2 linked regions of the Pigmentiphaga aceris genome follow. The protein of the gene in region 2 binds, or shares a complex with, the protein of the main gene of each other region. Links are inferred from orthologs where the notes say so. Each region holds a gene or a part of one and is shown on either strand. Other genes may lie near its edges.

Region 1 (4,270 bases), 1.4 Mb from region 2 along the record:
GCACCCAGCGATTGGCGCATGGGTGCGACGCCAGGCTCACCAGTCACCAAGATGATGCGGACCTCGGCGTTGCCCAGCACTTCGCGCACGCTGCGCACCAGTCGCAAACCCGCGTCGTCGGTTTCCATGACGACGTCGAGCACGATGACCGCCACGTCTGGCGTGGCCGCCAGCAAACGTGCGGCATCGCGTGCCGAGCCCACCGACAGGATGTTCAAAGGTCGCGACTGGAACTCGAAATTGGCCAGCGCCAGCTTCAAGGACCGTTGAAATTCCAAGTCGTCGTCGACGGTGAGCACCGTCAGTGCAAGCGAGGTTGCACCGGCCTGTCCAGGCCCCGATGAGCTTTCGGGTTCAAACGCGAAACCGGCCTCGTCTTCCAGACCGTCCGCTACGATTTCACCAAGCCCCATCAGATCGTCCTCAAGCAATCTGGCTGGTGAACATCAGGGTGTTCGCCAATGCCAGTCGGCGCTACTGGCCGAGTTTCTCTTGAGTTATACCCTTGGGATACAAGTCGCAACAACGCCCGAGTTCTGACGAAAACCGACATGCCGAAAGCGGCATCAGGGCTTGCCACGAGGGCAATACGGACGGGTCGATCACCGTTCACCCGCCCGTCGGATAGCCCGTTGGTTTCAGGACACAGGGGGAAATCCGGTGCCATGTTCGGGTGTGGATGCCTCTACGAAGCATCCGCATCGGTCAGCAACATGCCGGCGGCATGTCAGTCCCACCACACGCCCCCACATCCCGCCGATCAGAACACCGGAACGATGGCGCCCTTGAAACGTTCCTTCATGAACGCGGCCGATTCCGGGGAACGCAGCGCGGCAGCCAGCTTTTTCATCGCCGGGCTGTCCTTGTTGTCGGCACGGGCGGCCAGCAGGTTGGCAAACGAGGTCTTGTTGCCTTCCAGGAACAGCGCGTCGGTGGTGGGGTTCAGCTTGGCTTCCAGCGCGAAGGTGGTGTTGATCACGGCCAGATCGACTTCACCCAGCACGCGCGGCAGCATGGGGGCCTCAAGCTGCTTGATCGTGATCTTTTTCGGGTTGCCCGTGATCTCCTTCACGGTCGATTTGGTGCTGGTCGGGTCGGCCAGCACGATGACACCGGCTTGATGCAGCAGTTGCAAGGCACGGCCGCCGTTGACGGCGTCGTTGGGGATCGCCACCACGGCACCGTTCTTCAGGTCGGCAATGTTCTTGATCTTGCTGGAATACGCGCCGAACGGGGCCACGAAGATTTCGCTGACGGCAGCGATACTCGTCCCGCGCGTGCGGTTGAACTCATCCATGAACGGCTTGTGCTGGAAGAAGTTGGCGTCGATGTGCTTCTCTGCCAGCTGCACGTTCGGCTGCACGTAGTCGGTGTAGATCTTGATGTTCAGGTCCACACCTTCCTTGGCCAACATGGGCTTCAGTTTTTCCAGAATTTCGGCGTGCGGGGTCGGGCTGGCACCCACGATCAGCTTGTCGGCCGCGTGGGCGTTGAATGCGCAGGCGATTGCCAGCAGGGCGATCAGTTTTTTCATCGTTGCTCCTCCATGACGAGCCGGGGAATTCCGGCGCGTGGGTAAAACGCATTGGTCCCGTCAGGGCTTTCAGCCCTTGTGGGATTGCCTCGTCGGGCGGGGACTCAACGCGTGAAATGCTGCACCAGGCGGGTGCCCAGGCTTTGCAACAGTTGCACCAGCAACAGCAGGAAAATGATGGTGATGAACATCACATCCAGCTGGAAGCGCTGGTAGCCATAACGGATCGCCAAGTCGCCCAGGCCACCGCCGCCCACTACGCCAGCCAGCGCGGTGTACGACACCAGCGCAATGGCCGTGACGGTCGCGGCCGCCAGAATGCCGGGCAAGGCTTCGTGCAAGAGCGCGCCCAGCACGATCTGACGGGTATTGGCACCCATGGCCAGCGTCGCTTCGATGATGCCGCGATCCACTTCGCGCAAAGCCGATTCGACCAGGCGTCCGAAGAAGGGCACGCCAGCGACCACCAGTGCAGGAATCGACCCCATCACACCCAATGACGTGCCGGTCAGGAACACGGTCACGGGGATCATCGCGATCAACAGAATCACGAAGGGCAAAGACCGCAGAATGTTTACCGCAAAGGACACGGCGGTGTAGGTCTTGTGCGCGCTGCGAAGCTGCTTGGGGCTGGTCAGAAACAGCAGCACACCCAGGGGCAGGCCCAGCACCAATACCAGCGTGAGCGACCCGCCCAGCATCAGCAAGGTGTCCACCGTGGCAAGCCCGATGTCGGACCAATCGACGTTGCTGAACAAGGTGTTGAAGAAGTCGTTCACAGGGTCACCTCTTCAACGGTCACGCCCAGGGACGCAAGGTGCGCCAAGGCATCATGCACACGCGCCTGATCGCCTTCGAGTGCGATGGTCAGTTGTCCGCAAGTCATGGATTTGATCTGCTCGATGCGGCCGCCGAGAATCGAAAAATCGACGCCGAATTCACGCGCGGTGCGCGACAGGACCGGCTGGTGCACCGTGTCCTCCAGGAAGGTCAGACGGCGGATCGTTTTCTGCGCCGCGTGGTCCAGCGTCAGGCTTACGTCTTCGGCCGGGAAGTGCTCTGCCTCTTGCACAAAGCGCTTGGTGGTCTCGTGTTGCGGATGCAGAAACACCTGGCTGACCGGACCGCTTTCCACGATGCGGCTGGAATCGATCACCGCCACGCGGTCACACACGGTACGGATCACATCCATCTCGTGGGTGATCAGCACAATCGTCAGGCCCAGACGTTCATTGATCTCGCGCAGCAACTGCAGAATCGAGCGCGTGGTCTGCGGGTCGAGCGCGCTGGTGGCCTCGTCGCACAGCAGCACGCGCGGGTGGTTGGCCAGCGCACGCGCAATGCCCACACGCTGCTTTTCGCCGCCGGACAACTGGCGCGGATACTTGTTCTTGTGGCGCTTGAGTCCGACGAGATCAAGCAGCTCGTCAACCCGTTTGTCGATACTTTGCTTGTCGCTCTTGCCGGCAATTTCCAGCGGGAATGCCACGTTGGCACTCACGGTTTTCGAACCCAGCAAGTTGAAGTGCTGGAAGATCATGCCGACGCCCTGACGAAACTGGCGCAGGCCCTCGTCATCCAGGCTGTCCAGATCCACGCCTTCCACGATCACCTTGCCCTGGGTCGGACGTTCCAGGAAGTTGATCATGCGGATCAAGGTCGACTTGCCGGCCCCCGAGTGGCCGATGATGCCAAAGATCTCGCCCGACGCAATGTGCAAGTTCACATCGGTCAGCGCGGTGATCGCGACTCCATTCACCTGATAACTCTTGTGTATGGCTTGAAGCTCGATCATTGTTTTCCTGTGGATGTCTCTATGGCGGGCGCGTGGATGAAACGCCTGCCTCCGTTTTATTTTTCTACGCCGTATACATCGACGCGTAAGTCGTCTTGCTACGTGCTTCAAATCCAGCTTTCAGAACCTGGTGATTCGCATAGGCTGCCGCGATCTATCGCCGCGATGTACCGCCCTTGTCTCCTCGCCAGGTACTCAATAAGAACTACTCAACGCCTCCCGTTCGCCATCTTCAGCGAGGCCGGATCGCGTCGCAGGCGCAGCATCATCACGCAACCCAGTGCAGGCCCGATGGCCAGCATGCTGAACGCGCCGGGCCAGCCCAAGAGCGCCTGTACCGGCGGCACCAGATGGATGCTGACCAGGGTCAACAGGAACCCGGCGCAGGTCTGTGCCGTCAACAAGGTGCCGATGCTGTCGGGCGTGCTCAATTCGGCAATGCTGGCCGAGAACTGCGCGGAATCGGCAATCGCGGAAATGCCCCAGATCACGGCCAGCGTCGTCACCACCACAGTAGGTGCACCGGCGGTCCAGCCGATCACCAGCGCGCAGGATGCACTGACGAACATCGCCAGCGTGGTGACGGCAGTGCGGCCGTAACGGTCCGCAAACCAGCCACCCGCCCATGCGCCCAAGGCACCAGCACCGATGGCAAAGAAGGTCACGCGTTCAGCGGCCAGCCACGGCTGATTCACGCCATTCATCTCGAAGCTGAAGTGCAGGAAAACCGCCAGCCACGCCCACATGGCATACAGCTCCCACATGTGGCCGAGATAACCCAGATTGGCCAGGCGCAACGCAGGCACGCGCCACGCTTGCGCCACAGCGGCCGGGTTCAGACGCACCGAACGTGTCATGGCCGGACCAAGCCCGCAGAAGTTGATCGCCACCGCTGCAATCGCGGCCAATGCGGCGGCCGCCAGATAGACCGAGGTCCATTG
Region 2 (5,553 bases):
CGCCATACGGTAGACCTGCCCGAAGGCCGGCGTCGTTACTATTACGCGATGCCCTGGCAGCACTATTTCATCTGGGGTGCGACGGCAGGCATGTTGCGCAACCTGTACCATTTCCTGCGCGCCTGACCCGCTGCTGCATTCCGCACTTACCTGCATCCAGCACTCCCTCATTTTCATCGAATCCCGCAATGAGCTTCCTGGCCCTTCTTCTCGCTTTCCTGGTTGAACAGCTTCGGCCGCTGCCACGTGCCAATCCTGTGCACGAAGGCATGCGTCGTCTGGCCGACTGGGCAACGCGCAGCTTCGACGCGGCCAGCCAATACCACGCGTCGCTTGCCTGGGGTACCGTAGTGGTCGTGCCCACGCTGGTGGTGTGGGCGATTGCTTTGTTGCTGGGGGCGTTGCACCCGATTTTTGAATTGATGTTCCACGTGGCCGTGCTGTGGTTCACGCTGGGCTTTCGTCAGTTCAGCCATCATTTCACCGAAATGCAGTTTGCGCTGGCCCGTGGCGACACCGGCTTGGCGCGCCAGCATCTGCAAGCCTGGCTGCGTGCGCGCGACCCGTCCTGGTCTGCGGAGCCGCTGACGGTTCCCGAGCTGTGCCGGGTTGCCATCGAAGAAGGCGTGGTCGATTCCCACCGCCATGTGTTCGGTGTGCTGTTCTGGTACACCGTGCTGCCCGGCCCCTGCGGTGCCGTGCTGTATCGCTTTTCCGTGCTGCTGCGTGAACACTGGGAAAACCGTGTCGACGGATTTGGCATATCTTCGCGCAAGGCCTTCTACGTGCTCGATTGGGTACCGGCTCGCCTGACCGCAATCGGTTTTGCCATCGTGGGCAACTTCGAAGATGCTTTGTACGGCTGGCGCCAACGTGCAACGGCCTGGCCCGATCGCCAGCGCGGCATCGTGGTGGAAGCCGCCGCCGGTGCGCTGGGTGTTCAGCTGTCGCCCCGTGTGTTGAACGACACGGCGATGGGTGCATCAGCGCCTGTTTCCGCTTTTGGTGTGCCTGGCGATCCTGCCAGCACCCCAGCGGCCGCCGCCAGCGACATTGGCGCGTCTGCCGACGGCATCTTGCCGGAATCCGAGCGCATCCCACCCCAGCCCGCCACCTTGCATGCCGCTGTTGGCCTGTTGTGGCGCGCGGTGGTGCTGTGGATGGTGTTGCTGCTGATGATTTCGCTGGTCTACTGGATCAGCTGATCCGCGTTGTTTTCTCTTGGTCCTTGTGGCCGGGCGGCGTTGCTGCAACGCCTGCCTTATATCCGGAAAGCCGATTTTTCCGGAATAAGAATCCATATAAGTCATAAATCTCGAAATTTGAGTTTTATATAGCTTTGGGTAATTAATACCTAAGCAAAGAATCGTTCCCAGTCGAACGCCTCCCGCACCATGATGTGCGCTCTCTCCAGTTGTGAACGTCCATGATCCAGCTCGACCAGGTAAGCAAACGTTTTGCGACGCCCCAAGGCCAGACCTTTACGGCGGTAGAACCCACGTCTCTGCAGATTGGTGCCGGTGAAATCCACGGCATCATCGGCTTCTCGGGCGCGGGCAAATCTACCTTGCTGCGTCTGATCAACCTGCTCGAAGTGCCGAGCGGCGGTCGCGTGATCGTCGACGGCAAGGATCTCACCGCCTTGTCGAAGACCGATTTGCGCACCGCACGTCGCAACATCGGCATGATTTTTCAGCACTTCAACCTGCTGCATAACCGCACGGTTGCCGGAAATGTGGCATTCGCGCTGGAAGTCGCCGGTACGCCGCGCGCCCAGATCGCTGCCCGCGTGAAGGAATGCCTGGACATCGTTGGCCTGAGTGACAAGACCGACAGCTATCCCTCACGCCTGTCGGGTGGCCAGAAGCAGCGCGTGGCCATCGCACGCGCGCTTGCCAGCCATCCGCAGATTCTGCTGTGCGACGAGCCCACGTCTGCGCTCGATCCCTACACCACCCGCGACATTCTGGAAGTGCTGGCCGACATCAATGCCCGCCTGGGCGTGACCATTGTCATCGTCAGCCATTCCATGAGCGTGGTGCGCGCCATCTGCGACACGATTTCCGTCATGGATGCCGGCAATATTGTCGAACGCATCGACCTGGCCGATTCAGTCGTCACCCCCGTTACCGAAGTCGCTCGTAAGTTGCTCGACGACGTCCCCACCAATGTCAACGTCCGTCGTTTGAACGCACTCCGAGCTGCAGCATGATTTCCGAAGAACTTCTCTCTATCGGCCCCGACCTCGTCGTTGCCATCGGCCAGACTTTCCTGATGCTGGCCATTGCCCTGGCCAGCGCGCTGTTCATCGGTGGCCCGCTGGGCGTGCTGCTGCTGTTGACCGGCCCCGGCCAGACGCTGGATCGCCCGGTGCTGCACCGAGTGCTCAGCGTGATCGTGAACCTGGTGCGGTCCTTCCCGTTCATCATCTTGCTGGTTGCGCTGGTGCCATTCACCCGCGTGATCGCCGGCACCACCATCGGCCCGCTGGCCGCTGCCGTGCCGCTGTCCTTTGCCGCCATTCCGTACTTTGCGCGCCTGGTCGAACAATCGCTGCGCGAAGTGCCGCGCGGCGTGATCGAAGCAGCTCATGCAATGGGCGCATCCGACCTGCAGATCATCTGGAAAGTGCTGATTCTTGAAGCCCGTTCCGGCCTGGTGCTGGCAGCCACCGTGATGTCGGTCAGCTTCCTGTCGTACTCGGCGGTGGCCGGCGTGGTCGGCGGCGGCGGTATCGGTGACCTAGCCATCCGTTTCGGTTATTACCGCTTCCAGACCGACGTGATGGTGCTGACCGTCGCGGTGCTGGTGGTGCTTGTGCAGATCATTCAATGGGCTGGCAGCTTCCTGGCACGCCGACTCGATAAGCGCTGACCGGTCGACCGGGACGGCGTAGTAACTCTGTCCGCGGCACCCGCCGCGGATACACCCCAGATTTACCCACGTAATCCCGGAGCGATCTTTCATGTTTGCACGCGCAGTCACGTCCGCAGTTTCCGCATCTGTCTCGGTCAAGTCAGTCAAGACCTTCCTGTTTGCCGCGGTGCTCGCGGCATCCCTGACACCGCTCGGTGCGCAGGCGCAAGACGCCCAGAAGAAGAACCTGGTATTCGGTGCCACCGCCGGTCCCTACGCGGACCAGATCAAGTGGGGCATCAAGCCGATTCTGGAAAAGCAGGGCTACACCGTCAAGGTGGTGGAATTCGCCGACTACGTGCAGCCCAATCATGCGCTGGCCGATGGTGCACTCGACGCCAATGCCTTCCAGCACATCGTCTACCTGAACAAGTTCGCGTCTGATCACAAGCTGGCGCTCAGCCCCTTGGTCCAGGTACCGACCGCGCCTATCGGCCTGTACAGCAACAAATTCAAGAACGTGTCCGAGGTCAAGGACGGTGCCCGCGTCGCAATCCCCAACGACCCGACCAACCTGGCGCGTGCGCTGATCATGTTGCAGGACCTGGGCTGGATCAAGATCAAGGCCAACTTCAATCCGGTCACGGCATCCGAGAAGGATGTGGAATCCAGCGCGAAGAACATCAAGCTGGTTCCGCTCGAAGCCGCACAACTGCCGCGCTCGCTGGCAGACACCGATTTCTCGTTCGTGAACGGCAACTTCGCGATTGCATCCGGCCTGAAGCTGACCGATGCGCTGTCGCTCGAAGCAATCCCGGACCAATACATGAACCTTGTCGCAGTGCGCACCGCAGACAAGGACCGCCAGTTCGTGAAAGATATCGCCGCGGCGTATCGCTCGGCAGAATTCGGCGATGTCGTGAAACAGCGCTTCGCCGGTTTCTACGTACCCAAGAAATAAGCGGTTAGTAATCAGCAGCAGGCAGTAAACAGTGCTGCGACGCGTTGACCACCATGGTCTGCGCGTGTCCGTCTGCATGCCCGACGGGCGTGACGTCATGAGACGCCGCGCCCCTGTCATTCCAAGGAGATGAAGTGAGCGACACCACCCAGAACGCACCCGCCTGGAAGCTGGACACGATTGCCGTCCACGGCGGCTACCGCCCCGATCCGACCACCCGCGCAGCGGCTGTGCCGATCTATCAGACTGTGGCCTTTGCGTTCGACGACACCCAGCACGGCGCAGACCTGTTCGACCTGAAGGTCGCAGGCAACATCTACTCGCGCATCATGAACCCCACCAACGACGTGCTGGAACAGCGCGTCGCGGCACTGGAAGGCGGCATTGCTGCGCTGGTGCTGGCATCGGGCCAGGCAGCGGTGACGTACGCGATCCAGACCATTGCCGAAGCCGGTGACAACATCGTGTCGGCCAGCGCTCTGTACGGTGGCACCTACAACCTGTTTGCCCACACCTTGCCGCTGTCGGGCATCACCACGCGGTTTGCCGACGCGCGCGATCCTGCAAGCTTCGCCGCATTGATCGACGACCGCACCAAGGCGATCTTCGTTGAGTCGATCGGCAACCCTTCGGGCGTCGTGACTGACATTGCCGCGATTGCCGACGTTGCCCATAGCCACGGCATTCCGCTGATCGTCGACAACACGGTGGCCAGCCCCTACTTGCTGCGCCCGATCGAACACGGTGCCGACATCGTCGTGCAATCGCTGACCAAGTATCTGGGCGGGCACGGTACCAGCCTGGGCGGCGCAATCATCGACTCGGGCAAGTTCCCGTGGGCTGAACACAAGGCGCGCTTCAACCGCCTGAACGAACCCGACGTCAGCTACCACGGCGTGGTCTACACCGAAGCCTTCGGCCCGGCCGCCTACATCGGTCGCGCGCGCGTCGTGCCGCTGCGCAATACCGGCGCAGCACTCGCCCCGTTCAATGCCTTCCTGATCTTGCAGGGCATCGAAACCCTGGGCCTGCGCATGGACCGCATCAGCGAAAACGCGCTGAAGATCGCGCAGTTCCTGGAAGGCCATGAGAAGGTGGAATGGGTCAGCTACGCTGGCTTGCCTTCGCACCCCGACCATGCCCTGGCCAAGCGCTACCTGGGCGGCAAGTCCTCGGGCATTCTGACCTTCGGCGTGCGCGGTGGCCGAACCGGCGGTGCCGCGTTCCAGGACGCGCTGAAGCTCTTCACACGTCTGGTCAATATCGGTGACGCCAAGTCGCTGGCCACGCATCCGGCATCGACCACGCATCGTCAGTTGTCGCCGGCAGAACTGATCAAGGCGGGCGTGCGCGAAGAAACCGTGCGTCTGTCGGTGGGTATCGAGCACATCGATGATTTGCTGGCTGATCTGACGCAGGCGCTGGCTGCTGTCTGATTGACCCGGTGATTGGTGTATTGGTCGGCGCATCCATGCGCTGACCAAAAGGTTGATTTGCCGTTTGACAAGCGGGGCGACGCAGTATGGTCGCCCCGCGTTTTTATTGAATACCGGGAAGCGTTTGGTATCAGCCGTTTGGCAGCCGCCGCCTGGCTTTGGACACCGGCAATCTGTTCTTCGAATTGCACCAAAATATCAATTGACGTCAAATTGACTGGATAGAGAAACTCATTGATCGGCTGTGATGTTTTTGCGAGACCTTGCATCCTTAGAATCCTTCCGATAGCACGGTGCCCC

The links. Proteins that work in one complex are often made in the same cells at the same time.
Region 1: the proteins of FXN63_RS06265 (region 2) and FXN63_RS00460 are in contact, whole or in part, in a crystal structure (PDB 6CVL), measured with the Escherichia coli proteins. The link is inferred for Pigmentiphaga aceris from one-to-one orthologs.

Annotation. Positions count from the first base shown.
Region 1 is NZ_CP043046.1:100,760-105,029, reverse strand. Bases 1,320-4,270 are described here. They hold FXN63_RS00460 (methionine ABC transporter ATP-binding protein), read right to left. Parts: upstream 3,330-4,270; coding sequence 2,310-3,329; downstream 1,320-2,309. Other genes in these bases: FXN63_RS00455 (MFS transporter), read right to left, coding at 3,539-4,270; FXN63_RS00465 (methionine ABC transporter permease), read right to left, coding at 1,639-2,235; FXN63_RS00470 (MetQ/NlpA family ABC transporter substrate-binding protein), read right to left, coding at 1,320-1,534. Also shown: FXN63_RS00475 (EAL domain-containing protein), read right to left, coding at 1-431; more of FXN63_RS00470, read right to left, coding at 761-1,319. UniProt on the Escherichia coli protein: Part of the ABC transporter complex MetNIQ involved in methionine import. Responsible for energy coupling to the transport system. It has also been shown to be involved in formyl-L-methionine transport.
Region 2 is NZ_CP043046.1:1,484,551-1,490,103, forward strand. What follows is about bases 1,126-4,041. They hold FXN63_RS06265 (methionine ABC transporter permease), read left to right. Parts: upstream 1,126-2,208; coding sequence 2,209-2,874; downstream 2,875-4,041. Other genes in these bases: FXN63_RS06255 (CobD/CbiB family protein), read left to right, coding at 1,126-1,205; FXN63_RS06260 (methionine ABC transporter ATP-binding protein), read left to right, coding at 1,427-2,212; FXN63_RS06270 (MetQ/NlpA family ABC transporter substrate-binding protein), read left to right, coding at 2,966-3,817; FXN63_RS06275 (O-acetylhomoserine aminocarboxypropyltransferase/cysteine synthase family protein), read left to right, coding at 3,952-4,041. Also shown: FXN63_RS06250 (CoA pyrophosphatase), read left to right, coding at 1-126; more of FXN63_RS06255, read left to right, coding at 189-1,125; more of FXN63_RS06275, read left to right, coding at 4,042-5,253. UniProt on the Escherichia coli protein: Part of the binding-protein-dependent transport system for D-methionine and the toxic methionine analog alpha-methyl-methionine.